Regions from separate parts of the Chryseobacterium sp. T16E-39 genome, predicted to be linked through region 2. Evidence: riboswitches for the same ligand, from Rfam matches in the RefSeq annotation. Region 2 holds a riboswitch; each other region holds the start of a gene.
What was found. A riboswitch is a leader RNA that binds a small molecule or an ion and turns the genes downstream of it on or off. The one in region 2 is predicted to bind cobalamin.
Positions count from the first base shown of each region.

Region 1 (7,726 bases), 2.3 Mb from region 2:
TTTTTGTCATGTTTTACTAGTTTTTAATATTTTAATGAAAATTATACTAATATATTGAAATATCACTTACAATATATCTTACAGTATGTTCAAAATTTTAATTAATTTCAATTTCTCCTTTCATGAAATCATGAAACTATTGTGATCTCCTGATTGATTATCCATCGATATATGCCTACCTCTTAGATTCATTGAATGAATATTATAGATTTGAAACTATATAATTATATCCAGTGAAACATTTAATTTATATATTTGAAGCATCAAAAATTTTTCATGATGATTTCGGTAAACAAAGCGTTCTATTTATCTGCCATTAGTCTATTTTCATTAGCTTTTGTAAAAGGTCAGCAAAAAATTCCTTTTGGAGTCGTAAAAGCCGAAGAAGGGTATGCTAATGTTCGCGTTCCAAAGGATAATTATAGAAAAATTGTAGATAAGATAAGGATGCGTAAAGGTGATGTCTTTCTTTATGTAAAACCAGCTCCCGGAGAAACAGAATGGTTATGGATCAAATATCCTGAAAAGCAGGATACCGAAAAACCATTCGTGAGGTATGAAAATCTTGATAAAGAAGGGATGGTAAACAAAGAGCGTGTAGCCTTTATTGATCAATTACCGCAATATACTCCTTCAAAATCTAAAAACGGAAGATCTCTTATTTTCACCGATAACAACAATCCTAAAATTCCTACTGCTCAAAGGAGTAAAGTGATCATCGATGTATATCCTTCGAACGCAAGTTACCGTAAGATGGAAAAAGATGCAGATGGAACTATTCTGACTATTGATAAAATAAAACCTTGGGGAATCAGTAAAGAGCTTCCTGAAGGAATGACTGAAATCAAGTCTATCCGTGTCCAGCAGATTGGAAGAGGGTCCGTTTTTGTAAGAGAAGCTATTAAAAATATGTTCCAGCCTACGATGGACTTTAACAATATCACTGTAGCTGCTATCGACAACGATAACATCTTCGTTTACATGATCAATGGATCAGGGGAAAACAGATATACAACACTTTGGACAATCAGACAAGGAAAGGTTGCCCACCAGATTATTTATAAAAGTCCGGAATAATTCACATATTTCTCTGTATTATTCTTATTTTTGCCCCTGAAAAAGTTTTATCGCTTATTCATCACAGGAATCGGTTCTGCTTAACCGCAGATTAATAGGGAATCGTGTGAAAATCACGAACTGTCGCGCAACTGTAAGTAACTAAAGTCTTTGTAAAAAATCCACTGTGCTATGGCATGGGAAGGAAATAAAGATGTTACAAGTCAGGAGACCTGCCTTTTTCTATAAACAAAAAACTTTCGCGACTTGAAGTTTATTGATCTGATGGATTTTTCAGGAATATGACATTCCTGTATTATTCTGTTTGTTTCAATATATTTCATTTCGCTTTAATTTAATAATGAAATATGACTACAGAAGAAAGAATTCAAGCATCCGAAACCCGAATCTTTAAAGCGGTTTTCCCTAACACGACCAATCATTACGATACCCTTTTTGGAGGAACAGCGATGCAATTGATGGATGAAGTGGCATTTATTACCGCGACTCGATTTGCAAGAAAAAGAGTGGTAACGGTAAGCAGCGACAAAATTGACTTTAAAAAACCTATTCCTGCAGGAACGATTGTGGAACTGATCGGTACTGTTTCTCACGTTGGAACGACCAGTATGAAAGTAAATGTAGAGATCTACACCGAACAAATGTATTCTTATGAAAGAGAAAGAGCCATTGTCGGGGATTTCACATTCGTAGCAATTGACGAGTTTAAAAAACCAGTTCAAATACTATAATTAGAGAAGAAACGCAAGTCAGATTGACTTGCGTTTTCTTTATTTTAAAACTTTTTCTGTTTCAAGACTTTTGCTCAGTAGAAATTGGAAAGCCTCTCCCATTTCGTCAGAGGCCCTGCTAATTGCATTTTCCAGCATATTTCTGATTTGCCCTTCAGTAACACTTGCTTCTGTCCAGCTTTTTCCTGAAGTGTGGGAATTAAGGATAAACGGCATAATCCTGTCTATGGCACAGGCGAAAATAGCATCAGGGGTCTGCTCTTCTTCAAACTCAAGCCAAAGGTTAAAAAATTCCGAACGTAAAGGCTCATCAAGGATCCCAAAAATATTTTGAGCAGACAATTTCTCTCTTTCAAACTTACCCACCATTGCTTTTTCATCAAACAGAAATGTATCTCCAGCTTCGATTTCTACCAAATCATGAATAGAAAGCATTCTTATTACTCTTAATAAATCTATATCCGTCCTGTTTTTAGCATATGGAAAAAGCACCTGTGCTAAAATAATGATCTGCCAGGAATGTTCAGCCGTATTTTCTCTTCGTGAATCATCCGCATTGTAATTTCTTCTCTGTACATTTTTTAACGCATCTACAGCTAAGATAAAATCGATTTCCTTTTGTATTTTCATTGTATTATTCTTTATAATATTCTTTGATTGGGTATTTCTTTGTTTTTATGATCCATTTATTTTTAATTTTTTCACGCCTTGTTACTTTTACAAAATCACCACCTCCCATGGCATCTTCTTCCAATTCAAATACCTTATCCAGTCCCTTTTTCGGAATTATCCGGTATTCTGTGGTGATATGCCAGCAACAGCCGGATTTAGAAAATGTGATAATCCTTTTCCTTTTGGAATCGGTCTGGAACATTCCTAAGTTCTCAAAAGCAAGACTGGTTAATTCATCACTTATAACGAACTGTTTCTTTGTAGAATTATAAACATATACATCATAAGATGGTCCGCCATAGCTGCTTTCATTTCCATTTCGTACTGCAATATCTTCAGAACCATCAAAATTAAAGTCATTAAAAATCAACGGACTTTGCTCATTATACAATTGAATAACATTGACGCTTGGCTGCTGGTCTTTGTTTAAATAAAAATAAAGATCGTCTGAATTCAGAGTCTGTACCACTCGGGAGGTTTTCTTATCTCTTAATTCTACAGTCCCATTTCCACTGCATTTTTCACCATCACAATCTGCCACTGTAATAGCAGCATCATATTGGTTCGATCCTGATTTGAGTTCAAAATGATTTTGTCCAAAGGAGAAAGAACTATAAAAAATAAAAATGATCAATGTTTTGTATCTATCCAAAATATACTTTTTTATTCATTGAAATATCCTTGAAATTTCATAACAAAAATAAGAATAGCAATTAAAATTGTAATCATTAGCCTTCATTTTAACTGAATTTGATTTAGAGCAAAAAACTGACTTAAATTTATGTAACTGAAAATCAACATATTAAATAATTTTAAATAAAAATTCCACTACTTTGTATTGCATAATACCATTTTAATTACATATCTTTGTAATGTAAAATAAGAATAGGTTCAACTAGCTAGGAACTTAATTCTAAATATAACTAATTAAAAACCTTATTAAGATGAATACTGAAAATACCAAAGCGCAAATGCGAAAAGGGATTCTGGAATTCTGTATTTTAAGTCTTATCAATCATCGTGAAATGTATGTTTCCGACCTTATAGATGAACTAAAAAAAGGAAAACTGGATGTTGTGGAAGGCACACTCTACCCTCTTTTAACAAGATTAAAAAATGGTGAGTTTCTATCCTACAGATGGGAAGAATCAACGGGAGGTCCTCCAAGAAAATACTACCAGATTACAGAAAAAGGGAAACTGTTTTTAGGTGAACTTTTAAATACCTGGAATGAATTAACAGATTCAGTAAACCAAATTACTCAAAAAAATTAAAAAACAAAGCTATGAACAAGACACTCTCAATAGGACTCGCAGGTTTTTCTTTTACTATAGAGGAACACGCATATATAAAGCTTAGCGATTACCTTAATGCTCTTAGAAGCTCACTGGACGCTTCAGAAGTAGACGAGGTAATGCATGACATAGAAATTAGAATGGTTGAAATCTTCAGAGATTCTTTAGGAAAAAGAGAAGTAATCAACGATACAGATGTAGAAGGGGTAATTGCACAAATCGGTACACCGGAAAAAATAGAAGAACAGGAAGAGGCTTATTATTCTGAAAAGAATTCTAAAAGAACAAGCAACTCCGGAGCAGAATACTCTGATAAAAAACAATTATTCCGCGACCCTGAAAGACAAAAAGTCGCAGGTGTTTGCGCAGGTTTAGCTCATTATGTAGGAATGGATATTACTGCCATGAGAGCAATCTGGTTAGGAGTATTTATTTTAGGAATATTTACAGCAGCCATTTCTTCTTCACTGATCGCATTGTTATATATCATTCTTTGGATCGTACTTCCAAAAGCTGAAACAGCAGCAGATTTCCTGAAAATGAAGGGAAAGCCTATGAACTTCGACAATCTTAAGAATGAGTCTAACAAATTGGTACAATTTGCCAATGAATCTACTCAGAGGGTCGGAGAAATATACATCGAAAACAAACCGTATATCAACAACGCTGGAAACGGAATCTGGAATGTAGTAAGATATGTATTAGGTGGAATCTTTGCATTGATGGCATTCGGATGTCTGATCGGAGTATTTGTAGTTTTCGGATTCATGGGAAGTAATGATTTCCCTCCGATGAATGAAATGAATTTCTACTTTGACAGTGATGGAATGAGATACGTATTAATGGCAATGATTGTTTTAGGAAGCTTAATTCCGGCAATGCTGTTCGCATTATTAAGTATTAAACTAATCTCACCAAAAACAAAACTAAGAAATACGGGTTGGGTTTTAGGAGCATTAATTCTCGGGTTAATTACAGTATCTGTTTATTTTGGTATCAGCATGGCTAAAAAAGACATGTTCCTGAAAGGTCATAAAGAAGATACAGAAGAGATATCAATTAATACAGCATCCGATAGTATTTATGTTGACCTAAAACAAATAACCATTCCTCAGAACTTTATAGGCTATGATGATGATCTTTATTCTGATAAAGTATCTGTCTACAAAAAAGATTGGGTTGATGTACAAGTAACAAGAAAAGCTGACATAAAGACTCCGTATTTAATTATTAGAAAAGAAGCAAAAGGTTACAACATTCCATTGAGCGTAAGTGTACCGGTAGAAATAGTGAATAACAAAGTGATTCTTCCTAATTACATTAAATATCCGTACGATCACCGTTTCAGAGATTATCATATTGATTATGAACTCGTAGTTCCACAAAAAGCAGTAGTAATCTCTTTAAAGAAAGACGGAATTGATTTTGACGGAGACCTGAATGGTGACGGAATTGACGATGACGACCAGTACGATGATGATGAAGATGGAAATATCAGAATTGAAAAAAATAAGATTTCGGTGAACGGATCAACAATTGAATACAATTCTAATGATAAGGACAGCATCATCATTAATGGAAAAAAAGTTCCAAATTCTAAAGCAGAAAAGATAATGGACTCTGTAAAGTCTGACATTAAAAAAATGAAAGGCAAAGTAGATATCCAGATCAAAGACGGAAAAGACGAAATATCTATAAAAACCAAATAATAAACTGCAGAGAGTGGCAGAAGGTGTGAATGGAAGGCAACCGTTTGAAATTCACACTCTTCTTCTCTCACTAAAGCAAAAAAATAGTATTATTTAGTTCTTTATTTTAAAAAAATGTTATACCTTCGTGTAGTTATATAAATCATAACCAAATCATTTAAAAACACCCCAACCATGGTACAAATAGCACTAGAAATTGTAATGAAAATCGTAGATTTAATCAGCGGTTTATTTTAAGAGCGATAATATTTCAATATATTTGTAAAGTATAACCAGATTGGTTATACTTTCTTGTTTTTAATACGAAAATATATGAAAAAACTAATCGGCAAATTAATGTTGAAACTCATGGGTTGGAAAGTTGTTCTTCAGGGCGACGTCAACAGCCTTAACAAGTGTATTCTTGTAGTAGCGCCGCATACCCACAATATGGAATATATATTGGGAAATTTCGCTTATTGGTCTTTAGAAAAACCGTTAAAAATAATTATCAAGGACGCTCATACCAAGGGATGGTACGGCGGAATTGTAAAAGGTCTTGGTGGAATCGGAATTGATAGAAGTCAGAAAAATGATCTTGTAAATTTCGTTGCCAAGCAATTTGCAAAAGAAGATTTCAGTCTTGTAATTACCCCTGAAGGAACGAGGAGCTGGGTACCGAAATGGAGAAAGGGTTTTTATCATATGGCTTTAGCTGCAAAAGTACCGATCGTATTGGCAGCTGGAGATTTTAAAAGAAATATTATCTATCTAGGATACACTATTCCATATGAAAGAATCGCTACAGCTTCTTTTTCTGATATCATGAATGAGATTCAAAATTATTATATCAAAAATGATATTACTCCAAAAGTGCCGGAAAACTGGAATCCTAACATAATGGGTGTCGAAAACGAACAACCTGCACAATAATAAATATTCACTAGTATCCACTACCCACTTCATCCATTATTTATAATTTCTTATACTGTTATATGAAAGACATGACCAAAGAAGAGCTATTACAATTCCTCAACAATTGGGGAGAAGAAACTATGGCTAAAGCTCTTGAAATAAAATTTATTGATATTGATCAGGAGAATGAAACACTAACGGCAACGATGCCAGTCCTACCAAGGGTTCATCAGCCGTTTGGTATTTTACATGGAGGTGCAAGCTGTGTTTTAGCTGAAACCCTAGGTTCCAGCCTGTCTAATATTTTCATCGACGGTGATAAATATTATGGGGTAGGCACCAATATTAATTCTAATCATTTAAGAAGTAAAAAAGATGGAATTATAACCGGAACAGCACGCTTTATAAGAAAAGGAAGAACAATGCACGTTTCAGAAATTGAAATTCGTGACGAAAAAGGACAATTGATCAACCATACGACCATGACTAATAATATTATCAACAAATAATCTTATTTTGATCATCAGCTAACAGACTCAAATTCTTTGGGTCTTTTTTATAATAAGAACCAGCTCATAAAAAGCTCATTTGATTTTGAGATTTTTAAGACTAATAATACCTTTGCAGAAAGAAAGACTAACTAAGGATTCACTTATATGGGTTCCTTGTATTTTTTTCTAAAAGCAAGCAGACTAATGATTTATTTTAAATTTCCATTCAACGAAAAGTTATATACTACAATAGAAGACTCCTTCAAAAATGCAGTTACTTTTTATTCATTTGACAGTTCAAACCATTTACGTTTTAAAGGGGACATCGTAGAATTTCACCCAAAGGATTTTGAAAAAATAACCATTACAAATCAAATTCTTCAGCCCGAAAATAATCATCTGGTAGGCGAAACAAAAGAAGAATATCTAAAAAAATTAGATAAGGTAATCGACGTTATTAGACAAAACAATCTTCCAAAATTAGTCCTGTCGAGAAGGAAAATAATCAGGGATTTTAGTACCATTGATCTGAAAGAAAGCTTCAAAAATCTATGCAATTCTTATCCTAATGCCTTCAGGTATATTTTCATCGATGGCGAAAACTCATGGATGGGTGCTTTTTCCGAGGTTTTAGGAAAATTCGACAAGAAGACCCATACGTTTGAAACTATGAGTCTCGCGGGCACTTTACCCGTTTCTGAACCTTGGTCTGAAAAAGAAATTGAAGAACAGAAACCCGTATCAAGCTATATTCAAAATATTTTTGAAAAATATGCCGTTTTGGGCAACATTGAAACATCTTCCACTTATGATCATATTTCTGGAAATATTAAACATCTGCGAACGGATTTCAAAGC
Region 1 covers NZ_CP022282.1:1,864,805-1,872,530, forward strand. The annotation lists gene CEY12_RS08425 (GEVED domain-containing protein) at 1-10, opposite strand, end outside; gene CEY12_RS08430 (hypothetical protein) at 277-1,077, shown strand; cobalamin riboswitch at 1,132-1,312, shown strand; gene CEY12_RS08435 (acyl-CoA thioesterase) at 1,425-1,808, shown strand; gene CEY12_RS08440 (HD domain-containing protein) at 1,848-2,438, opposite strand; gene CEY12_RS08445 (XAC2610-related protein) at 2,443-3,132, opposite strand; gene CEY12_RS08450 (PadR family transcriptional regulator) at 3,425-3,754, shown strand; gene CEY12_RS08455 (PspC domain-containing protein) at 3,766-5,484, shown strand; gene CEY12_RS08460 (1-acyl-sn-glycerol-3-phosphate acyltransferase) at 5,797-6,396, shown strand; gene CEY12_RS08465 (PaaI family thioesterase) at 6,459-6,887, shown strand; gene CEY12_RS08470 (chorismate-binding protein) at 7,074-7,726, shown strand, end outside.
Region 1: another riboswitch for cobalamin. It lies ahead of CEY12_RS08435 (acyl-CoA thioesterase); the one in region 2 lies ahead of prpB (methylisocitrate lyase).

Region 2 (7,726 bases):
AATATTATAAATACGATGGAACAGTATGGAGCCCGGCACTACAGTTGGGTGGGTTTTATAATCCTTTTGAAACCCGTAAAAATTCCAGCAATTCGGAAAGCTGGACATGTATTGGTGTTTTGGGTATAAGTACATGTGATATAAGTGCTTTACTTGGAAACAGCAACCGGAAAACCATTTCTATTTCAAATACAATCAATCGTTCCCAACTTCTTGTCAATAATCTCAACCTTACAGCAGGTTCCAATTTTGTAACCATACCGTCTGCCGGATTATATTATATCTCAGGAGTTATTGGTTTTGGGGGGACCAGCATTTTAGGACTCGGAAGTGATGTGTCTTACTGGGTAAATCTCGATGTAAGTTATGACAATGGAAATACCTGGGCCACATTGGCTTATAGTGAAACGCTTCAATATGGTGGAATTTTCATTGATCTGGGGCAAGCGGGCAATAAAAGTGCAAGTGTATCTTCTACCGTTACTTTACCTGCCAATGCAAGAATAAGATTAGCGGCAATGGTGTCTACAAGCGCAACGATATCTAATTATTTCAGTTCTATAGATCATAGGGATACATTTATTAATATCCAGAAATTAAAATAACTCTTAACCGTACACAATGAAAACATATTTATTAATCACCAGTATATTACTAGGAACATCCGTCAGTGCTCAGGTTATAATTGGAGGAAGTACTCCTTCAAATACCTATACTCAATTAGAATTACAGAATACAAACGGGCAGAAAGTTCTGATTTTACCGGCTGCTGAGAATAATACCTCCTTACCAAAATACAACGCATCACAAGCAGATGGATATGATAATGATCCTGCCATGGAAGCCATGCTGATGTATGATAAGAATGCGGGACTCACAAAAGTTTATGAAGGATCTACCTGGAAACAGGCTTTTATACCTAAAATAAAATCCGTTACATGGACAAGAGCCAGAATTGATGCCACTTCCGTAGGATGTATTTCTCTTTTGTGCAGCTCAAATAATTTACCGTTTTCTATTCCTGCTAATAACGCTCAGTTTGCAGATTACTTGTCGATACACAATTCCGCAGACACATTCAGGATAAGGCAAAAAGGTTTATACAGAGTGAATTTTAATGCTTTATTCAACGGGATCAATGTTGGGTTTACAGGGGTAAGAATCAATATTGCAATTGTTGTAAACGGAGAGGAAAAAGGGTATATGTCTTCGAAAGCAGCTTTTATCAGTACAGATAATTATTTAGCTTCTGCAGATACCGTTCTGTTCCTGGATGTAAATAGTAATGTCAATTTTAGAATAACGATAGATAATAATGGGCTTTCCTTATCAGGGTATACATTTGGAGGAACATCGGAGAGCAATGTCAGCTTAGAGAAAATACTGTAAAACTACCATCTGTTGCCTCAAATTAAATTTTTTTTACCGCCGGAACTGCCTGATAACAAAAACAATAATAATTAAATATAATATGAGCTTTGACCCTAAGAACACTCACATGGGTTCTTTAATAAAATACCGCATCGAAGAATGTGGGATGGACCTATCACGTATCAGTAAATTTTTTAACTGTTCACAGGAAGAAGTAGAAGAGATGTTCCTGTGGAAATCTTTTGATACAGCACTTTTGTTAAAGTTCAGTATTTTATTGAAATACGACTTTTTTAGAGTGTATTCTCAATATTTAATATTATATGCGCCTCCAGGCAGTACCAATTATAATGCAGTTTCGATTAAAAAGTCACCTCTACCCAGGTTCAGGAAAAATATTTATACGAAGGAAATCATTGATTTTATTTTAGAACAGATTATTTCAGGGAATAAAACAAAAAAACAGGTAATAGAAGAGTATAGAATTCCAAAGGCGACCCTGTACAAATGGCTTATAAAGTATAAATAATAATTTTGATTGGAATGATCAAAATAAGTTATAGAACAATGATTTGAATACTAAAAAGATTAATACTAAAAGTTGTCTACCGATACTGAATACTATATGAAAAAATTACCACCGGATTATGGAAAGATTTACAGTGATTTGATTGATGTTAAATATCCAGAAAAGAAAGCAGAGTATCTTTTCTTTTTGCAAAAAAAAAGATATTCAGCTTTGGATATTATTAATTTTAATACACTGCTATTTAAAAAGAATGACAGGGCTGTTTTTGTTTTTAACCAAAAACACCGGTTCTATGATAAAAAAACAATTTTAGAAATATTAAACTATCAAAAGGAAAATAGATTAAATAATATGGAAACCGCAAGACACTTTAAAATCAGTCGGAATAGTCTGTCAAAATGGAAAAAGATCTTCTGGCCGAATAAGCAACAAAAAGCAAATCCTCCAATTTAATCTTATAATGATGGGAAAGAATTTTTTTTTAATCGCAATGTTAATAAGCTCGATGTTTTTGGGACAAAATAAAAATAATCCCACTGATAAAATTCGTTTAATCCAGAAAGCGGGTTCAGCACGAAGCCTTGAAGGTAAAGCCTTGCAAGTGAATATATTTATTTCTCTTGATAAGAATAAAACCTGGAGCAGGAAAGGAAAAGAACAAGTACTTCAGATATTACCTGAATCAGAAACATGGCTTAAAAGAGAACTTGGATTATACGGTCATACCATGGATATTAGGAATAAAAACTTTGGAATTGATAGAGATATTATCTTGAAATCGAATCCGGATGTTGATGCAAAAGATTATGGATGGCCTAATGAAGCAATTAAACAAATGGGCTATAATTCACTTATTGATTTTTATGACGACCTGAAAAGCAAGAATGATTTTGATCAGATGTATATCGTCTTTTTTATCAATGGCCAGGGGCAGCCCTATGCGAATCCTTGTGATATCAGTTTTAAAGAGGGGGATGAGGATGACAGTTTTGTTGAATATGCGGCAATATTTAGTAGTTTCGATGAGGTTCCTATTACAGATAAAAGTCAGCATTACCTTGTTCCTCATGAAATATTACATCTGTTTGGAGCGCTTGATTTATATGAGAGTGAACATCAAACAAAGAAAACTGAAGAATTTGCAGTAGATCATCTCACCGAATCTGTCATGTTGGGATCTATCCGTTTCGTGGAAGAAGACAGTCAACAATGGAACCTTAAAAAATATAAAATTGATGAGTTTAATGCCTATATCATGCGACTCCATAATAACTATAAAAGCTGGTATGATACGCTCTCCAAAAAGCTTGCACGCACTTATGACTGATAATCATAGAAAAACGATTATACAGAATCGTCAATCAGGTTATCAGGCTTTGCTATAAATTTTCTTTTTAAGTATAAGTGGTTATTTTTTTGGGTCTCTATCAATTTTGATAGAGACCTTTTCTTTACTCTTTACCAAATTTTTTGCTGAAAAAGTTTCCCTGACCTGATGTTTTGGGACCTGATTTTTATATGATTTATATCATTTAATTGGATTTTTGAAAATTTTAATTATTTGTATTGATCGCATTTTCAGATTATTGTAAATCCCTAACGGTTGTTCGTGAATAAATATTTTGGCGTTTCAATAAAATACCTATATTTACCACCAAGGAGTTCATTTAGACTTCTTTATCAACCGGAATTGGTAACACTTAGCTGTGTATTAAAAGGGAATCGTGTGTAAATCACGAACTGTCGCGCAACTGTAAGTAACACTCAAAAGGTTTTTATCACATAAGGTCCACTGTTCGCTCTTGTGAATGGGAAGGACGATAAAAATCGTTACAAGTCAGGAGACCTGCCTATTTCGAATTGACGATGCTTTCGCGATTTGAAGCTTATAGTCAGGTATGATACGTTTTGGTACATGCTCAACACTTTTCACGTGCACATTACCATTTTTCAGAGATAGTCTCAGAGGATTTAATTTCAGAATTCTGCTGTATCTATAGTTCTGTCGTATTAATCCTTTCCATAATTTTCTCTACCACAAAGTATTGTGAAGTTTATCGATAACTTTTATAATGATTTATAAATAGCAAGGGGTTGATTAGAGTAGACCTTCTGATATGATGATTATGCATTAATAATCAATTGGAATACTCATCATGCAGCCGTTCACTAAGGTTTATAAGTCGTTGGATTGATTTAGCAATTTAAAGGAAATACTTTTTTTAAATTGTTGATGATATGTGAGTTAAAGACATTAAAACGAACAATAATATTAACGATGAGTAAAAATGCAAGTTTAGGTTCTGCCGGATTACGATTCCGGGAGGCGATGCAAAAAGAAAATCCTCTTCAGATTGTAGGAGCTATTAATGCGAATCATGCATTACTGGCACAACAGGCAGGTTTCAATGCTGTTTATCTTTCAGGAGGAGGAGTTGCTGCCGGGTCTTTAGGGATTCCTGATCTGGGAATAACCACCCTGGAAGATGTATTAATAGATATTCAGAGAATAACCAATGTATGTGATCTCCCATTATTGGTGGATGTAGATACGGGTTTTGGTCCCTCGGCATTTAATGTCGCAAGAACGGTCAAGTCTTTAATTAAGGCAGGTGCGGCCGCTTTGCATATTGAAGATCAGGTGGGGGCGAAACGTTGTGGACACCGTCCGGGTAAAGAAGTAGTGAGCAAAGATGAAATGGTAGATCGCTTAAAAGCCGCAGTTGATGCCAGAACAGATGAAAATTTTGTTATCGGCGCTAGAACAGATGCATTTGCCAACGAAGGGTTGGAAAGTACACTGGAAAGAGCTATCGCGTACAAAGAAGCAGGAGCAGATTTCATATTTGCAGAAGCTGTCCCGGACTTAAGCTTTTATCAAAAATTTGTTGATGCCACAGGCATTCCTGTATTAGCCAATATTACCGAATTCGGAATGATCAAAATGTATACTGTAGATGAATTGAAAGATGCCGGTGTCGGTTTGATCTTATACCCCCTTTCTGCCTTCCGCGCTGCTAATAAGGCGGCTCAGAATGTTTACGACCATATCCGCAAAGAAGGTACCCAGGCTAATGTGCTGGATACCATGCAAACCCGCGATGAGCTTTACAAAAGCATCAATTATCATGATTATGAGCAAAAATTAGATAACCTATTTAAAAACAACAAAAATAGCAATGGATAATGAACCTATATTTAAGCCAAAAAAGAGTGTAGCGCTTTCTGGTGTTACAGCAGGGAATACTGCTCTTTGCAGTGTTGGAAAAAGTGGAAATGACCTCCATTACAGAGGTTATGATATTTTGGATCTTGCAGAAAGAGCACAATTTGAAGAGGTAGCCTACCTTCTTATTTATGGGCAATTACCAACTGGAGCTCAATTAAAAAACTATAAAGCCAAATTAAAATCATTAAGAGGATTGCCTCACTCTGTAAGAAATATTTTAAAAAGTATTCCGGCAGCTGCACACCCGATGGATGTTATGCGCTCAATGGTCTCAGCGATTGGAAGCATTCAGCCTGAAAAAGATGATCATAATGTAGCGGGAGCAAGAGATATTGCGGACAAATTACTAGCATCATTCAGTTCAGGGCTTTTATACTGGTATCATTATACTCATAATGGGAAAGAGATTGATGTAGAAACTGATGATGATACCATTGGCGGACATTTTTTACACTTGTTACACGGTAAAAAAGCTCCTGATTCCTGGATAAAGGCAATGGAGATCTCTCTTAATCTCTATGCTGAACATGAATTTAATGCTTCTACTTTTACTGCCCGTGTTATTGCAGGTACATCTTCAGATTTTTATTCCTGTATTACAGGAGCCATTGGTGCTTTAAGAGGTCCCAAACATGGGGGAGCCAATGAAGTTGCTTTTGAAATCCAAAGCCGTTACAACTCTGCTGATGATGCTGAAGAAGATATCCGTAAAAGAATTGCCAATAAAGAAGTGATCATTGGCTTTGGCCATCCGGTGTATACCATTTCAGATCCACGAAACGTAGTCATAAAAAAAGTAGCTAAAGAACTTTCCGAAGAAGCCGGAGATATGCTGCTTTACAATATTGCTGAAAGATTGGAAAGTGTAATGTGGGAGGAAAAGAAAATGTTTCCTAACCTCGATTGGTTCTCAGCAGTATCTTACCATTTAATGGGAGTTCCTACGCTGATGTTCACGCCATTATTTGTGATTTCAAGAGTGACAGGATGGAGTGCTCACATCATCGAGCAGAGACAGGATGGGAAAATTATCCGCCCGAGTGCCAATTACACAGGACCGGAAAATAAAGAATTCGTTCCTATCGGAAGCAGATAATACACAATTAATTCAAAATAAATAATAATTAAATCAGAATAAAAAGATGTCATCACACATTTCAAATGAAAGACCACAACCGGATAAAGTATTAACAGATATTGCAGATTATGTACTAAACTACGAAATCAAAAATGATTTAGCATTGAAAACAGCTCATTATTGTCTTCTGGATACTATTGGATGTGGGCTTGAAGCTTTAACTTATCCTGCTTGTACTAAATTACTGGGGCCTATTGTAAAAGGAACGATTGTACCTCATGGAGCTAAAGTGCCGGGAACTCAATTTCAGTTAGATCCGGTTCAGGCGGCTTTCAATATTGGAGCTATTATTCGTTGGTTGGATTTTAATGATACGTGGTTAGCTGCCGAATGGGGACATCCTTCAGATAACTTAGGGGGGATCTTAGCCACTGCGGACTGGTTATCAAGAACCCATATTGCAGAAGGAAAAGCACCATTGAAAATGAAGCAGGTATTGGAAGCAATGATCATGGCCCATGAGATTCAGGGAGTAATTGCTCTTGAAAACTCGTTTAACAGAGTAGGTTTAGATCACGTATTATTAGTGAAACTGGCTTCCACAGCTGTAGTAGGGAAATTGATCGGACTAACCCGTGATGAGTTGATCAATGCTATTTCATTAGCTTTTGTAGATGGTCAGTCATTAAGAACTTACCGTCATGCTCCCAATACAGGAAGCCGTAAATCATGGGCTGCTGGAGATGCAACTTCCAGAGCAGTGCGTTTGGCATTGATTGCTAAAACCGGCGAAATGGGATACCCTTCAGTACTTACTGCTAAAACATGGGGATTCTATGATGTTTCATTTAAAGGAAATGAATTTAAATTTCAACGTGAATATGGCTCTTATGTCATGGAAAATGTATTGTTCAAAATTTCTTTCCCGGCAGAATTCCATTCACAAACAGCGGTAGAGGCAGCAATGACATTACATCATAAGCTGAAAGAACTGGGTAAAACAACAGAGGATATTAAAAAAATAACCATCCGTACACATGAAGCTGCTATCCGGATTATCGATAAAAAAGGACCGTTAAACAATCCGGCAGATCGTGATCATGCGCTTCAGTATATGGTTGCAGTACCTCTTATTTATGGCAGATTGACAGCAGCGGATTATGAAGACAGTGTCGCTTCAGATCCAAGGATCGATATTCTTCGTGATAAAATAGAATGTGTGGAAGAAGTTCAGTTTACTACAGATTACCACGATCCTGAAAAACGTTCTATCGCCAATGCATTAACCGTTGAATTAAATGACGGAACTGTTTTAGACGAAATAGTGGTAGAATATCCAATCGGTCATAAAAGAAGAAGAGACGAAGGTATTCCTGAATTGATCAAAAAATACAAAGTTAACCTGGCTCGTATTTTCCCGGAAAAACAACAGAAACAAGTATTGGAGAACTCATTGGAATATGATAGACTAATTGATTTGAATGTCAATGAATTTGTAGACCTGTTAGTTATTTAATTA
Region 2 covers NZ_CP022282.1:4,459,327-4,467,052, forward strand. The annotation lists gene CEY12_RS20355 (hypothetical protein) at 1-605, shown strand, start outside; gene CEY12_RS20360 (hypothetical protein) at 622-1,389, shown strand; gene CEY12_RS20365 (transposase) at 1,499-1,900, shown strand; gene CEY12_RS20370 (transposase) at 1,997-2,353, shown strand; gene CEY12_RS20375 (hypothetical protein) at 2,364-3,227, shown strand; cobalamin riboswitch at 3,575-3,769, shown strand; gene prpB (methylisocitrate lyase) at 4,179-5,087, shown strand; gene prpC (2-methylcitrate synthase) at 5,080-6,225, shown strand; gene CEY12_RS20390 (bifunctional 2-methylcitrate dehydratase/aconitate hydratase) at 6,272-7,723, shown strand.

Region 3 (7,726 bases), 840 kb from region 2:
TAGCTGCTTGCATAAGCTTTCCCGTCTTTAAATTTCACATACCGGCAGTTTTGCAGTTGAATTGTTTTAATCCGTTTTGCGGTCTTGGCATCCAATACTTCAATTTTATTAGAGACATTTACAACTACATAAAGTTTACTTCCATAGATCTGGATATCATTACCTACATCCCCCAATTCTTTGACAACACTTGGATTTATTTCCGCATAGATATTTCTGCGATAGCTTCCCGTTGTATAATCAAAGAAGTCCAGGGTACATTTATTACTTCCCATGTTCCCCTCATTCAAAACATAAAAACCTTTAATCGCTGTATTTTCTGGTGGCGCAAGACCTTCCACTTTCTCTTCTTTTGGAGTGTATTCGTCTGTTCTGCATGAAAACAATGAAAACATACTCAATACAAGTAGATAATAGTTTATTTTTCTCATAATGTATAGCTTACAATAAGTTTAAAATTTCTGCCGGGCATTGGATAATTTCTTACCACATCATAGTGCTGATTCAAAGTATTATTTACTTCAAAGCTTACCTTAAATTGCTGTGAATACCAGTTGAATTTTTTCTGAATGGATAAGTCGTGGGTATACCAGGGCGTAATAGCGTTATATTCAATATTGTTCTGTTGTGCATCATACCGTTTTCCGGTATACATAAAACTGTAATTAAAGCTCCAGTCTTTATAATCAGCCATCATGGTAAAAGTTCCGGAATGCCATGGAACATAAGGAATCTGGTCTCCATAGTAGGATTCTCCTTTCTCGGTAAAATCCCGGGCACTCTGATAAGTATAGCTCAGCAATGGCTTTAATGTTACCTTCCCTAAGGCCAATTCCGCCTGCACATTAACATCAGCGCCAATAATCTGCACATCCCCAAGATTGGTCATCATCCACCTGAAAAGATTGGTCGTAGGAACTGCTATAATTTTATTTTCAACCTTGTTATAGTACCCATCTGCTTTTAGATAAATTCTTTTCAAGACCTTATTGTCATACTGTTTTTGATAAGTAAATCCAAGATCATACTGATTGGTAAATTCAGGTTTCAGGAAAACGTTTCCTATCATTGTATAATACAAATCATTGAAAGTTGGCATCCTGAAAATTCTTTTATAAAAAGCTCTGATGGTAAGATCCTTTGCTACAAAAGGCTGATAGCTTAAAAATGCAGAGGGTGTCCATTCCCTTTTATCCGGTGACTTCGAATTAAGTTCTACATCTTCCCGAATAAAAGTACCTAAGACACTCCCTAAAAATTTAAACCGGTTCCATTGGTAGGTCGTTGCAAAAGCGACTAATGATGTATAGCGGGTAGGAAAAGAAAACAACCTCAGGTTTGAATCCAGATTATTATATTGAAAATCTACATTGGCACTAACATCCCAATTCGGAGTAATTGAATATATATTTGAAGATGACAAATAAACTTCCCTCTGAATATATTTATTATCCGTCTTTAAAGCTGTTTCAGCGACATTTACAGTATCAATATACCTGGTATAATCGTATGCAAACTTGGCTTTAAGCTGGGTCTCAAATTTTGGAAATATTTTCTTTCTAAAATTACCCTGTACAAAATAGTTCTTATCTAATAGTTTTTGCCCCTTGGGTTCGAATCCATTATTAACAATAGCTGAAGGGATCCCGCGATCCGATACATATCCATACCCTCTAATGTTCCAGCTTCCGTTATTTAAAGTTCCGTTCAGGCTGGTTTCAAATCGTTTGGCGTTAATATAGGAGTCATATCTTGTGGCAACCGTATCATTGGCAACAGAACCATCCGGATTCTTTTTTTGATATTTATATTTATATCGCCCGTCACTTTGTATAAATTCTGAACTGAAACTTGCTGAAATCCTATTTGAAATCTTTTGCTCCAGACGAAAAGAGGGGTTGAACAGATCTATGGAACTGTTCTTCGTTCTAAGAATAAGATTTGTTTTTTTCTTTCCGTAAAAAATGGGTGTCTTTGGCTGTAAGTAAATAGACCCGGAAGAACCAAAATCTTTTGCCGGTTGAAAAATCTCGCTTTTCTGCCCATTATACAATGATATCTCTTCAATATCATCCAGCGAAAACTTCCCCAGATCAACAACTCCATTTTGTGCATTTCCCAATTGAATTCCATCATAAAAAACACCAACATGCTGGCTGCCCATACTTCGGATATTCACTGTTTTTAATCCACCAATACCTCCATAATCTTTGATCTGAACTCCTGAAAAATATCGTAATGCATCTGCTACAGACTGGCTGTTAAGCCTTTCCAACTGCTCACCCGAAAGTGTCTGAGCCGGCAGGATCTCTTTAAAATCCTTTTTGTAAATAGTAACGGGTAAGATCCCTTTCTCTTTTATGCTATCTTTTGACTGGGAAAAGTAAAGCTGAGCGAATAACACAAGAACTGTGATAATCGTTTTAGTAGTTTTATGAAAAGTAAATTTTAATTCCATTAGCTCTTTGAGAATAATTTTGATGCTAATGGATATAAGAAAGCAGCAATGACAACATACAGCAGTACTGCACAGAATCATTGTTGTCCTAAGCTTTATTCCACGAAAGCATCAAACTTTAATCTTTCCGGCAGGTCTTCTGACTTACTCCATTTTTGAAATCCTTCCCATAAAAACAGTGGATATATGCTTCAAAAATTTTGGTTTAGAGCTTACAGCAGCGGGTCTGTTCCGGATTTACACCGGATTCCCTTTTAAGAGCCTTTTACGGCTCACCAGATTGCGGCAAAGATAGAAAATTCTGCCCAGAAACAATACCGGCCTTAATAAAATGATAATCAACCATATAAAAACAAACATTCCGTTACAATTGCAACGGAATGTTTATTTGATTTCCTAAATTCCAAAGTTGATAAAAACACTGAATCTGGATTTGGCTTCAATGTTTCCGCCAGCAAGATTCGAATAAGCCGGAAGCATCAGCTCACTTCCCAGGCTCCATTTACTGTACGACAGTTCAAAACCGACCTTCCCGTATAAAGCGCTTCCTGCAGTATCCGGTAAATCCTCATTAAACTGCTTATTCCGGTCATATACCTCACCCTGCAATCCGGCTTTCCCGGAAAAGATTACTTTTTTATCGGCATGAATCTGATAAAATCCTGTCGCTGCATAGTTCCACTGGTTTCCGAATTGATAATATTTTTTATTTTCACCTTTAACAGTATAATCAGTATTCACAATGACCGCTACTTTGTTCTTCTGATATTTATAATTCAAAACCATCTGGTAATCCCAGCTTCCTGTCCCCAATTGAAAACTGGGATTCACTCCTGTAATTCCTTTTTCATCAAATTTCCCTAAAGGAACCTTCACTCCCAATCCTCCATTTAACTGATGGGAAGTATCTTTCGAATTGATCAGCTGATAGATTCCCATCAGATTGAGATCTCCAATTCCATTAATCCTGATATCCCCCTGCAAGGTTCTTTTTTCATGAAACTGAAACGGTAAGCTTCCATAAACACTCAACTTTTTTGTAATGGGAACTTTTCCCCACAACTGAATTGTATTAAAATACTGATCCTGAGTCAGGTCTTTCACGAAAAGATTCTCTTTCGCCTTATAGTGTTGTGCAAAATATTTTATTCCTATAAACTGAGGGTTAAGTAAAGATTCAAATCCTGATGAACCATTTCCTGCAGCGCAGCCACACGCATCACAATCATCCTCCAGCAATCTGATAGAATTAAAGTTATTTTCAGGGATATAAAGACTATCCTTTACTGGTTCCGCCTTAGCTATTGGTGACATAACCAGACCCAAGAGTATTAAAAATATATTTTTCATGTTTGATTAAAATTTATTCAGAGAATTTAGGATTGGTAATAAAACTCTTATCAGATAATGTTTTCAGGAAAGCAATAATTGATTGTTTTTCAACAGTAGTCATTGCAATTCCGACATGTCCATTTTGTTTAAGCTGCGGATCAAGATTAGCATTATCTTCCACATTATCCGAATAGAAATTAAGAACAGCATCTAATGTGTAGAACCTTCCGTCATGCATATAAGGAGCCGTATATTCAACATTTCTCAAACTGGGAACCCTGAATTTCATCCAATCCATTTGATCCAGGGTTACCCGGTAACGACCTGCATCTTTAAATTGCGTATTATAATACATCCCGGTATTTCGAAAGCTTTCATCTGTAAATAATTCTCCACTATGACAGGTCGAGCATTTCTGCTGAAACAATGCCATTCCCTGCGCTTCAACTGATGTAAGAGTGGCTTTTCCCTGCTTGTACTGATCATATTTTGAATCCGCTGAGATCATTGTCACCATAAATTGGGATAACGCTTTTAAAACTCTTTCTCCCGTAATATTTTCGTCACCGTAAGCTGATTTGAAAAGTTTTTTATACTTATCATCCATATTCAGTTTAGAAATTACTTCCGGCATCGAGCTATCCATTTCATTAGCATCAGTAATTGGAATAATAGGTTGTTCATTCAGGTTATGAATTACCCCGTCCCACATATATCTTTTTAAGAATGCCATATTCTGTATAGGCGGAGCATTCCGTATTCCAATCCTGTCATCCACACCATGACTTACATTATGCCCATGGTGGGTAAAAGCATTCTCCTGGATATGACAGAAACCACATGAAATGGTATTATTACGTGAAAGCCTTCCTTCATAGAACAATTTCCGACCTAGTTCTACTCCATTTTTGGTGACCGGATTTCCCGCTTTATCAAAAGTCATTTCAGGAAAATAAGATGGAAATTGCAGGTTATAAGCTTCGTCTTTTTCCAAGGGTTCAATAACCTCATCAGAGCATGAAATTGTATTAAAAAGGCCGACAATAATTAACCCAATTTTCAGTATACTTCTAATCTTCATCATTATGAACATGATTTACAGAAAACATTTTGGTAAGGTTATTCGTTACATTCACTAAATGTTGGCTTGATCCCATCATCATATCATTATTTGTATCTAATGTAAGTGCTGTATCACCGCTTAGATACTGATTAAGATCTGCCAGAATATGAATCGACGGTCTTATTTTGCCAGTCACCCTGGCTGTTGTTGGAAGATCTAAAGTAATTTCCCGGTATAGATTTGGAGTATTGTTAGCAGTAACATTTCCCATATTCCCGGTATGATTCATGAATTCTTTATCCGCAGCGGCTGTGCCGTATTTCCCTTCCAGCTTCACAAAAACATACCCGGCAGCCCATGACCATGACATCCCTTTTGCTTTTGCTTTATTCCAGAATTCTGCTTGTCCATCCATTCCCAGGAGATAAGCATTCTGGCTGATCCCCAATCCGAATTTTACTTTTTTATAATTGTTTTTAGGAATCCCGGTAAGATTTACATAAACAATTCCAGCTACCGCATCTGCCTGATCTATGATAAAAGCCCCTTTATCAGGATTGTTTTCATTGTATTTGAACTCTTTTCCATTCTCATCGATCAGGCTGATGTTACTCACCACATATTTTAAAGTGGAAAATTGGTGCTTTTGCCCACTGGAAGAGGTTTGAGTCGTTTGATTAAGAACAATTCCGCCCAGATTATTGAATCCGTTTTCAAATTTGATCTGAAGATTTCCGGGTGTGGTATCCTGTGGATTATCATCATCGTCATTGTTTTGACAAGAAGAAACAGCTAATAAAGTAAAGGCAATAAAGAATAATGATAAAAATTTATAAATTTTCATTGTTGATTTTTTAAGTTGTATTTGTTTGAATAAAAATATCTTTGAATGTGGAGACACTCATTTTTTTAACCACAAAAGACACAAAAGTTTTAAACACTTTAGAATCTTTAAAGTGAATAATGAAACGATTATGAAGAACACTTAAGTTTTTTGAAAATCTGAGATTTTCACTTCATGTGAACTTTAAAAACTGAGTGGCTAAAATGGATAAACAACTTAAAAAACCGGAGGCCGGAAAATAGGTTTTAGAAAAAGAAAAGAATAATTCTTTTGGTAAATAAAATTAAAGTTAGAGCTATATTGTTGACATGTGTTTTTTATCTCTGCGATATCCGGAAGAATGTAAATATCAAGAATTTTCTGTCCGGAATTTTTCCCTTTGGATAGGGGTGTTGATTCTGTATCGTTGGTTTTAGCAAGCTCTTTACTCAAATAACATTTACCATTACAATTAAGTTCTGGCTTGTCTTTATTGATACAAAGAGTTTCAACGATATAATCATAATTTACAGCATATTCCATGATGGGGATCAGAGGTCTGAACACCATATAGAAGGTTAGGAATATGCTGCAAATATAATTCATACTTTATTTTTTGCTTATCGCATTTTCATATCTGTTGCTTACCTCTTTCCAGTTTAATACATTCCAGATAGCGGTAAGATAATCAGCTCTCTTATTTTGATATTTTAAATAATACGCATGCTCCCAAACATCAATCCCCAAGATCGGAGTTCCTTTCTCTTCTACCACATCCATTAAAGGATTGTCCTGGTTAGGAGTTGAAGACACAAATAACTTTCCGTTTTTATCAACTGACAGCCAAGCCCATCCGGAACCAAAACGCTCCGCTCCGGCTTTACCCATTTTCTCTTTAAATGCATCTAAACTTCCAAAAGTTTCAGTAATCGCTTTTAATAGTTTAGCAGATGGCTGAGTATTTTTCACAGGAGTAAGCATCGTCCAGAAAAGCTCATGATTAAAGTGCCCCCCTGCATTATTTCTGATGGTAGGGCTTAAAGTAGAAACTTTAGAAAGGATCTGGAATAAAGTTTCTTTCTCCTGAGGTGTTCCTGCAATAGCTTTATTCAGGTTACTTACATACCCGGCAGCATGTTTTGTATAATGAATTTCCATTGTCTGCGCATCAATTGAACCTTCCAACGCATTGTATGCGTACGATAAAGGGGTTTGCTTGAATTGTGCAAAAGCAAATTGCGCCGCGAAAACTGCACTTAAGGCAGCGATTTTCATAATCTTCATAATGTTTTGTATTTATGGTTTAACAATATTTTTTTATAGTAGGAAGCACGATGCTGGAAGAAGGAAGTTAATAAAGCCTGCCAAATAGATAACTCCCGAAACATTCCAATTTCAATTTCCAACTTTCAACTTTCAACTACTTTAAAAGCTTTTTAATATCCTCAATCAGTCTTTCCCTATCCGGATGATATTTTCCGGTAAGCTCCGTTTCCTTTCCTTCAGGATCTTTATAGTTTAATCCGGAATAATATAAAATCGGCATGTTGTCTTTATTATATCTGCATCGGATATTTCCTTCCTGATCCACCAGGGCAATCATCCCACTGTGATTGAGGCTTTCACCTTCATCTTCTTTATCGCCTACATAAATGTTGAACTGATCGGCAAGATTTCCAATATATGTCCTGTCACCCGTTAAAAAATGCCAGTTCGGAGACTTTACTCCAATTCTGTCAGCGTGCTTTTTCAGAGTTTCGGGGGTATCATTTAATGGGTCGATACTGATGGAAATAATCCCGAATTCAGGATCGTTGATTTCTTCCTCGATCACTTTCATATTGCTATTCATCACCGGACAAATGGTGGGACATTTACTGAAAAAGAACTCTACGAGATATACTTTCCCCAGCATATCCTTATTGGTAATCTTTTTATTATTCTGATCAGTAAGTTCAAAATCGGGAACTTTCATGACTGTATAAAAGCTTTTTTTAAAATAGCTCATTCCGAAACCTACTCCAAGAAAAATAATAGCAATAACCGCAAT
Region 3 covers NZ_CP022282.1:3,615,841-3,623,566, reverse strand. The annotation lists gene CEY12_RS16365 (YncE family protein) at 1-431, opposite strand, end outside; gene CEY12_RS16360 (TonB-dependent receptor plug domain-containing protein) at 428-2,458, opposite strand; cobalamin riboswitch at 2,570-2,753, opposite strand; gene CEY12_RS16355 (transporter) at 2,855-3,808, opposite strand; gene CEY12_RS16350 (cytochrome-c peroxidase) at 3,822-4,874, opposite strand; gene CEY12_RS16345 (MbnP family protein) at 4,861-5,697, opposite strand; gene CEY12_RS16340 (hypothetical protein) at 5,914-6,282, opposite strand; gene CEY12_RS16335 (superoxide dismutase) at 6,286-6,960, opposite strand; gene CEY12_RS16330 (SCO family protein) at 7,097-7,726, opposite strand, start outside.
Region 3: another riboswitch for cobalamin. It lies ahead of CEY12_RS16360 (TonB-dependent receptor plug domain-containing protein); the one in region 2 lies ahead of prpB (methylisocitrate lyase).

Region 4 (7,726 bases), 1.6 Mb from region 2:
CCCTTGAATCTGCCAACCACGTTATCTTCGATTTATTCTTAGCGATTATTCTCGTGGCGATCGTGATGTTGTTATTCCTTCACAGTATCAGGAATGCATTTATCGTAATGGTTTCTATTCCGGCTTCATTAATTGCTGCATTTATTGGAATGAACCTGATGGGATACACCTTGAACTTAATGAGTTTATTAGGACTATCCCTGGTGGTAGGTATCCTTGTGGATGATGCGATTGTGGTACTTGAAAACATTTACCGTCACATGGAGATGGGTAAAAGTAAGATCAGAGCGGCTTATGATGGAGCTTCGGAGATTGGATTTACGGTAGCAGCGATTACCTTGGTAATTGTAGTGGTATTCCTTCCGATTGCGATGAGTTCAGGTCTTGTTGCCAATATCCTTGGACAGTTTTGCGTCACGGTAGTTATTGCAACCTTATTGTCATTGTTAGCCTCATTTACCATCATTCCTTGGTTATCATCAAGATTTGGTAAATTGGAACATTTAACAGGAAAAAACTGGTTCGAGAAATTCATCCTTTGGTTTGAAGGATTAATCGATAAGTTCACACATTGGATCACAGGAATCCTTGAGTGGTGTCTGAAATCAACATTAAGAAGAATATCAACCGTGGTGATCACTTTTGTTATTTTGATCTCTTCATTCATGTTGGTGGCATTTGGTTTTATCGGTGGTGAATTCTTCCCTCCAATCGACCGTGGTCAGTTCTTGGTTCAGATGGAATTGTCAAAAGATGCAACGGTTGAAAAAACCAATCAGATAACTTTAGAGGTTGAAAAATATTTAAGAAATGATAAAGATGTTGTGGATTTGATCACAACAGTAGGTCAGCAGTCAACTGGTTTTGGGGGAGCTCAGGCTACAACATACCAGTCCGAAGTTCAGGTAAACCTTACGGATAAATCTGAAAGAGCTGAAAGCACCAATATCAAGGCTGCAAAAGTAAAAAGAGCATTAGAAGAGAAATTTACAGGGGTTGAATTTAAAACCGCTCCAATCGGTATCCTTGGTGCTGAAAATGCTCCAATCGAAATGGTAGTAACAGCTCCGGATAATGCAGCAGCAGTAAAAGAAGCAACAAGAATTTTAGAATTGTTGAAAAAAGTTCCCGGAGCAGTGGATGCTGAATTATCTACAGATACTGGTAACCCTGAAGTTCAGGTAAATATCGACAGGGATAAAATGTCTTCTTTAGGCTTGAATCTTCAAAGTGTAGGACAAACGATGCAAACCGCATTTAACGGAAATACAGACGGAAAATTCAGAGCTGGAGAATATGAATATGATATCAATATCCGTTTTGGAGATGCCAACAGACAATCTATCGATGATGTTAAAAACCTGATGTTTACAAATCCTAAAGGAGAACAGGTTCGTTTGAGTCAGTTTGCAGAAGTAAAAATGGGCTCAGGACCGAGCTTATTGGAACGTAGAGATAAATCTCCTTCTGTAAAAGTAAGATCAAAAGTTGTTGGTAGACCGGTGGGTGACGTTGCTAATGAATGGGCTGCTAAGTTCATGGATGGTAAAGATAAACCTGCAGGAGTAGATTACATCTGGAGTGGGGATATGGAAAACCAGCAGGAAGGTTTCGGTACATTAGGGATCGCTTTATTAGCAGCTATTGTATTGGTATACCTAGTGATGGTTTCATTATATGACAGTTTTGTATATCCGTTTGTGGTATTGTTCTCAATTCCATTAGCAATGATCGGGGTTATGGTTATTCTTGCCCTTACAGCTAATTCATTGAACATCTTTACGATGTTAGGGATGATCATGTTGATTGGTCTTGTTGCCAAGAACGCGATCCTGATCGTCGACTTTACGAATGCAAGAAAAGCAGCGGGATCAAATACACATGACGCATTGGTTCAGGCTAACCACGCTCGTCTTCGTCCGATCCTAATGACAACGATTGCGATGATCTTCGGTATGTTACCAATTGCCTTGGCAAGTGGAGCAGGAGCTGAATTTAATAAAGGTCTTGCATGGGTAGTTATCGGTGGTTTGACATCATCTCTATTCCTTACCCTAATTATCGTACCGGTAGTATACTCTTTATTTGATTCAATTCTACGTAGAATGGGTCAACATAAGAAAACAGATTATGAAGCTGAAATGAAAGCGGATTATGAGCACAGAGAACTAAGTGAAGACGGATTCACTCCGAAACATTTAGACTAAATATAACAACCTTAATTAACCGAAAAAGCGTATCAGTGATGATGCGCTTTTTTGTTTTATAGTAAATGCTAACGAATGTTACGATGATGCTTAAAAAATAAACATCCTCTCTGTCATTCCGTAGGAATCTAAATATATTATTTTAAAAATATTATAAAGAGATGAATAATGAACAAAAGTATGTTGTTTTATTCTGTCGCTTTAGGCTCTAGTAATTTTTATGTTCAGATTCCTACGGAATGACATGTTGGATTTTGAAAACTTTCTCAGAATCAAAATAAAAATCTGCGTTATCCGCAAAATTTGCGAGAGCATAAAACATCAATAGGAGCGGGCTTTAGCCCGCTTAATAAAAAATGCAACATCAATTGGCTTTAGCCAAAACATAGAATATGCAATGTCAATAAAAAAGGCTTCCAGAACAAACTGAAAGCCTTCATTTTATTTTATATGAGAAAATTAATCTGCCATAGCCTCACCAGCCTTTCTGTAGATAAAATTTCCATAAATATGTCTTCTTGCAAAACGGCTTGGCGAATCAGCATTCACCATTTTGATATAGGTATTTCTTGGTACTCCAAGATATTCATACATCTTTCCGTTCAAATGCTGAATGTTCAACACCTGCTTTTCAAAATAAAAATCGTGAATATTAGATTTAGTTGTTGTCTCTGTATATTCTTCTTTATATTTTTCCTGTGTTTCCGGGTTGATACTTACCAAAAAGTGGTAAGCTTCAATCACGGATTTGCTTTTTTCTTCAGCTTCCAGTTTTCCGGCTTCATCATTGATAAATTTATCAGGATGCGAATCTTTCATCGTATTCCTGTAAATTGTTTTTAACTCTTGTAAAGTCACTGTTTTATCAACTCCAAGAAGCTTTCTGTGCTCACCAACTCTTTTCATATGTAGATATTTATTGATTTTTAAGATTATATGAAATCGCTACTGACGATTCCATACTTTGGGTCCTTTTTTCGGGGTGCAAAATTAAGCAATTAAATTTACAAAATCATAACTTATTCATTATTAATTATATTTAAAATTATTTATAAGTTTATGGGTATAGTTATTGGTTTTTCCTAATAGTATATAGATGGCAATTATACATATCAATAGGAGTGGGCTTTAGCCCACTTATTCTTTAGTAAATGATATTGGCTTAGCCAAAACATAGCATATGCTAATTGCAAAACAAAAGCAGGAGTTCACACCCCTGCCTCAATAAAAAATAATAATCAGCTCTATTAAACTTTCTCTGTCGCATACTCCGCAGCCACCTCTTTCGAAGCTGCTACCATAGCGATCAATGCTTTTTCAGTTTCATCCCAATGACGGGTTTTTAAACCACAGTCCGGATTTACCCAAAGCTGTTCAGCAGGAATTACGGCTTGTGCTTTTTTCAATAATGCGACCATTTCCTCTTTTGATGGAACTCTTGGAGAATGGATATCATAAACTCCTGGGCCGATCTCATTAGGGTATTTAAAGTCTGCGAAAGCATTCAATAATTCCATTTGGCTTCTGGAGCATTCTATGGTGATTACATCGGCATCCATATCAGCGATATTGTGGATAATATCATTAAATTCGGAATAACACATGTGGGTATGGATTTGTGTAGCATCTTCAACGCCGCTTGCTGAGATTCTGAAAGCTTCCACCGCCCATTGCAGGTAGTTCTGCCATTCTGCTTTACGTAAAGGAAGACCTTCTCTGATAGCTGGTTCGTCGATCTGGATAATTCTGATTCCTGCTTTTTCAAGATCGTTAACCTCATCACGGATGGCCAAAGCGATTTGCTTACATGTTGTAGAACGAGGTTGATCATCACGTACAAATGACCATTGAAGAATGGTTACAGGACCCGTCAACATTCCTTTAACCCATTTTTGCGTTAATGACTGAGCATATTGTGACCAGTATACCGTCATTGGATGAGGTCTGTGCACATCTCCATAAATTACCGGTGGTTTTACACAACGACTTCCGTAGCTCTGAACCCAACCATTTTGAGTAAAGGCGAATCCTGCCAGTTGTTCTCCAAAATATTCAACCATATCGTTACGCTCAAATTCTCCGTGAACTAACACATCAATTCCGATTTCTTCCTGCCAGATAATGGTTCTTTGGGTTTCTTGTTTAAGTAATTGATCGTATTCTTCAGCAGTCAGGTCTCCTTTTTTGAATTGGGCTCTCCAGCTTCTTACTTCTTTCGTTTGTGGGAAAGATCCAATCGTTGTGGTAGGGAATAATGGAAGTACTAATGCATTTTGCTGTGTCTCTTTTCTGACATTGAATGGACTGTTTCTTTGGGCGTCACTCTCTGTCGTGATCTCAACACGGTTCTTAACATCTTTATTATGAATTAACGTGGAAACTTTACGGTTTTCAATCGCTTTTTTGTTTTCAGCCAATTCCTGTAGGGTGTTATAATCCGGATTTTCTGAAGCTAATTTTTTCAATGAGACAACTTCAGAAACTTTCTGCTTGGCAAAAGCCATCCATTGCTTGATCTCAGGAGATAAGATGTTTTCATTTTTCTCCAGGTCAAGGTCGAAGGGTGCATGTAGTAAAGAACATGATGGAGCAATAAAAACTCTTTCAGAACCTAATGCAGCGATTGCTTTCTTAATAAAAACCAAAGACTGGCTGAAATCATTTTTCCAGATATTTCTTCCATCAACCACTCCAAGAGATAGGATTAATGTTTCGGGAATTGCATTAATCACCTCATCCAATTGTTCCGGCGCACGTACTAAGTCGATGTGTAAAGCATCAATAGGAAGGGTAGTAGCCAATGAAAGGTTATCTTTTAGCCCATCGAAATAAGTGGTCACAATAAACTTAAGATTAGGGAACTGCCTTGCAATTTCAGCATACACAACCTGATAAACCTCTTTGGCTTTTTGATCCAGATCCAATGCTAAAAACGGTTCATCAAACTGTATCCATTCTGCTCCGTTGTTTTCTAATTCTTTTAGAATTTCTGTATATACAGGAAGTAAATTCTGAACCAAATCCAGTTTGTCAAAACCTTCTTCTTTTTCCTTTCCTAATAGTAAATAAGTAACCAATCCGATGATGACAGGTTTTGTATCAATTCCGGCTTCTTTTGCCTCAATAAATTCATTGACAATCTTATTGGAAAACAATTTGAACTGCTGGCTTTTCTGGAACTCAGGAACGATATAATGGTAATTGGTATCGAACCATTTTGTCATTTCCATAGCCGTAATATCAAGGCCATCTTTCTGATGTCCTCTTGCCATTGCGAAGTACAGATCAATCTCTGTACTGGTTTCTTTCGCAGCTATTTCCTGATAACGCGGAGGTATCGCTCCAACGGATAATGTAAGATCCAGAACCTGATCATAAAAAGAAAAATCATTGGATGGAATGAGATCGATTCCAGCTTCCTGCTGCAATGCCCAGTTCTGCTTTCTGATGGTTTTTCCTACTTCCAAAAGTTCCTGTAAAGATGTTTTTCCTGCCCAATATTGTTCGCAGGCTTTTTTAAGTTCTCTGTTGCTACCAATTCGCGGATAGCCTAGGATGTGTGTTTGCATTTCTTTTAAACTTTTAATTAAATTTTGGTTTTAAAAGTTCTTATAATGCTTCGTAATGCGACCGGGAAAGAGTTTTTTAGCAATAAAGAAGATACAATATGGACGTAATTTTTGGGTCAGGAAATAATATTCTGAGTTTATTTTTAACGCAAAGTTTATTTATAATTGCTCTTTATGTAAGAAGGCAAAGATGAAATCAATAAAATTGATTTTGAAGAAGCGTACGTTTTATCCATAAGCTTCATCAGCGACATCGTCGCATTTCTTTGCTCCTTAAAACTAAGGAATCAATACAATAAATCTTTGCGTTTAAACTCATATCCATTCCAAGTTTAAACCACCCAATACGTTCAAAAAAGTATCATCTGTATGACCAAAAGCTTCAGACCGCGAAAGCATTGTCAATTCGGAACAGGCAGGTCTCCTGACTTGTAACAGTTTTTGTCATCCTTCCCGCTTGTGGCAGTGGATCTTCAAGGACAAAAACCTTTGGTATGTTACTTACAGTTGCGCGACAGCTCGTGATTCTCACACGATTCCCTATTAATCTACCTTAAGTAAAACCTTTTCCGTTTGATGAAGTATGTTAAAGAACAAAATAGGGTGTAAAGGTATTGAATAAAGTGATTTAATTGGATTTATTTTAAATATTAAGCATAATATTTTATTTTAATTGATATTAAAAGATATTTATTCTGTAATTTTGAAAATATCAACGTTAAAAAGAATATTATCCTGTGGAAAGACTTGATGACAAGGATCTTCAATTGTTAAGGATCCTGCAAAAGAATGCTAAACTGACGGTAAAAGAATTGGCCAAAGAAGTGAATCTCTCACCTTCACCTGTTTTTGAAAGAGTTAAGAGACTGGAGCAGGAAGGTTATATCAAACATTATGCAGCTGTTTTGGAAGCTGAAAAGCTGAATCGGGGTTTTACTGTTTTCTGTCAGGTGAAATTAAAAATTCATGACCGTTCTGTTGGAAATCAGTTTGTAAAAGAAATTGTACAGATTGAAGAAGTTGCAGAATGTTATAATATTTCAGGAGATTTCGATTTTTTACTTAAAGTTCAGGTTCGGGATATGAAACATTATCAGGATTTTGTTTTTAATAAATTAGGTTCTGTAGACTCCATAGGAAGTACCCACAGTACTTTTGTAATGGCAGAGGTGAAGAATAACCATGGAGTAACTATATAAACTGGAATATCTTATTTCTTTCCTCTTATACGGCTTAATGATACCGATGTTATCCCCAAATAGGAAGCAATATAATATTGGGGGATACGGCGAAAAATTTCAGGGGATTGCTTTATTAGTTCAGCATATCGTTCTTCTGCGCTATCCTTTATACGCGAAATGAAAAGTTTCTGATACTTAAGCAGGCGTTCCTGCAAATAACTGTAATAATACTCTTTGATATCAGGATTGTGCTCCATTGTTTGCCTGAATTCTTCAATTGAAGTACTGTAAACTGTACAAGGTTCTATCGTTTCGATGTTATAAATACTGGGTAAGTGATGAAATAAACTCTCCCAGGATGAGATAAAGTTTCCTTCAAATAAAAACTGAAAAGTAATTTCTTTACCATCATTATTTAGCCATCCCCTAACTGCGCCTTTTTCAAGATAGTAAAACCTGCGGGCCATTTTACCTTCTTCTGTTAGCAAGGTTTTAGCGGGTAATTCTTCTTGATCAAAATTACTGAGTATTTCGGCTAAAGCATTTTCATTAGTGGGCATCATACTCATTCGGATATTAAATGTAATTATTTCGACTTTTTTCAAACACAAATGACACAAATGACACTATTTACTTACTGCGGATTTGTGATTATTACTGTTATTATTAGTGATATTTGTGGTTTAAAATGTTAATAAAGATAATTAATATCCATTATTCCTTTTTTAAAGCGAATAATAATGTTGTCCTTATTTTTCATTTCAAAAAC
Region 4 covers NZ_CP022282.1:1,200,170-1,207,895, reverse strand. The annotation lists gene CEY12_RS05330 (efflux RND transporter permease subunit) at 1-2,207, shown strand, start outside; gene CEY12_RS05325 (KTSC domain-containing protein) at 2,667-3,113, opposite strand; gene metE (5-methyltetrahydropteroyltriglutamate--homocysteine S-methyltransferase) at 3,455-5,776, opposite strand; cobalamin riboswitch at 6,173-6,359, opposite strand; gene CEY12_RS05315 (Lrp/AsnC family transcriptional regulator) at 6,514-6,975, shown strand; gene CEY12_RS05310 (Crp/Fnr family transcriptional regulator) at 6,987-7,520, opposite strand; gene CEY12_RS05305 (hypothetical protein) at 7,649-7,726, opposite strand, start outside.
Region 4: another riboswitch for cobalamin. It lies ahead of metE (5-methyltetrahydropteroyltriglutamate--homocysteine S-methyltransferase); the one in region 2 lies ahead of prpB (methylisocitrate lyase).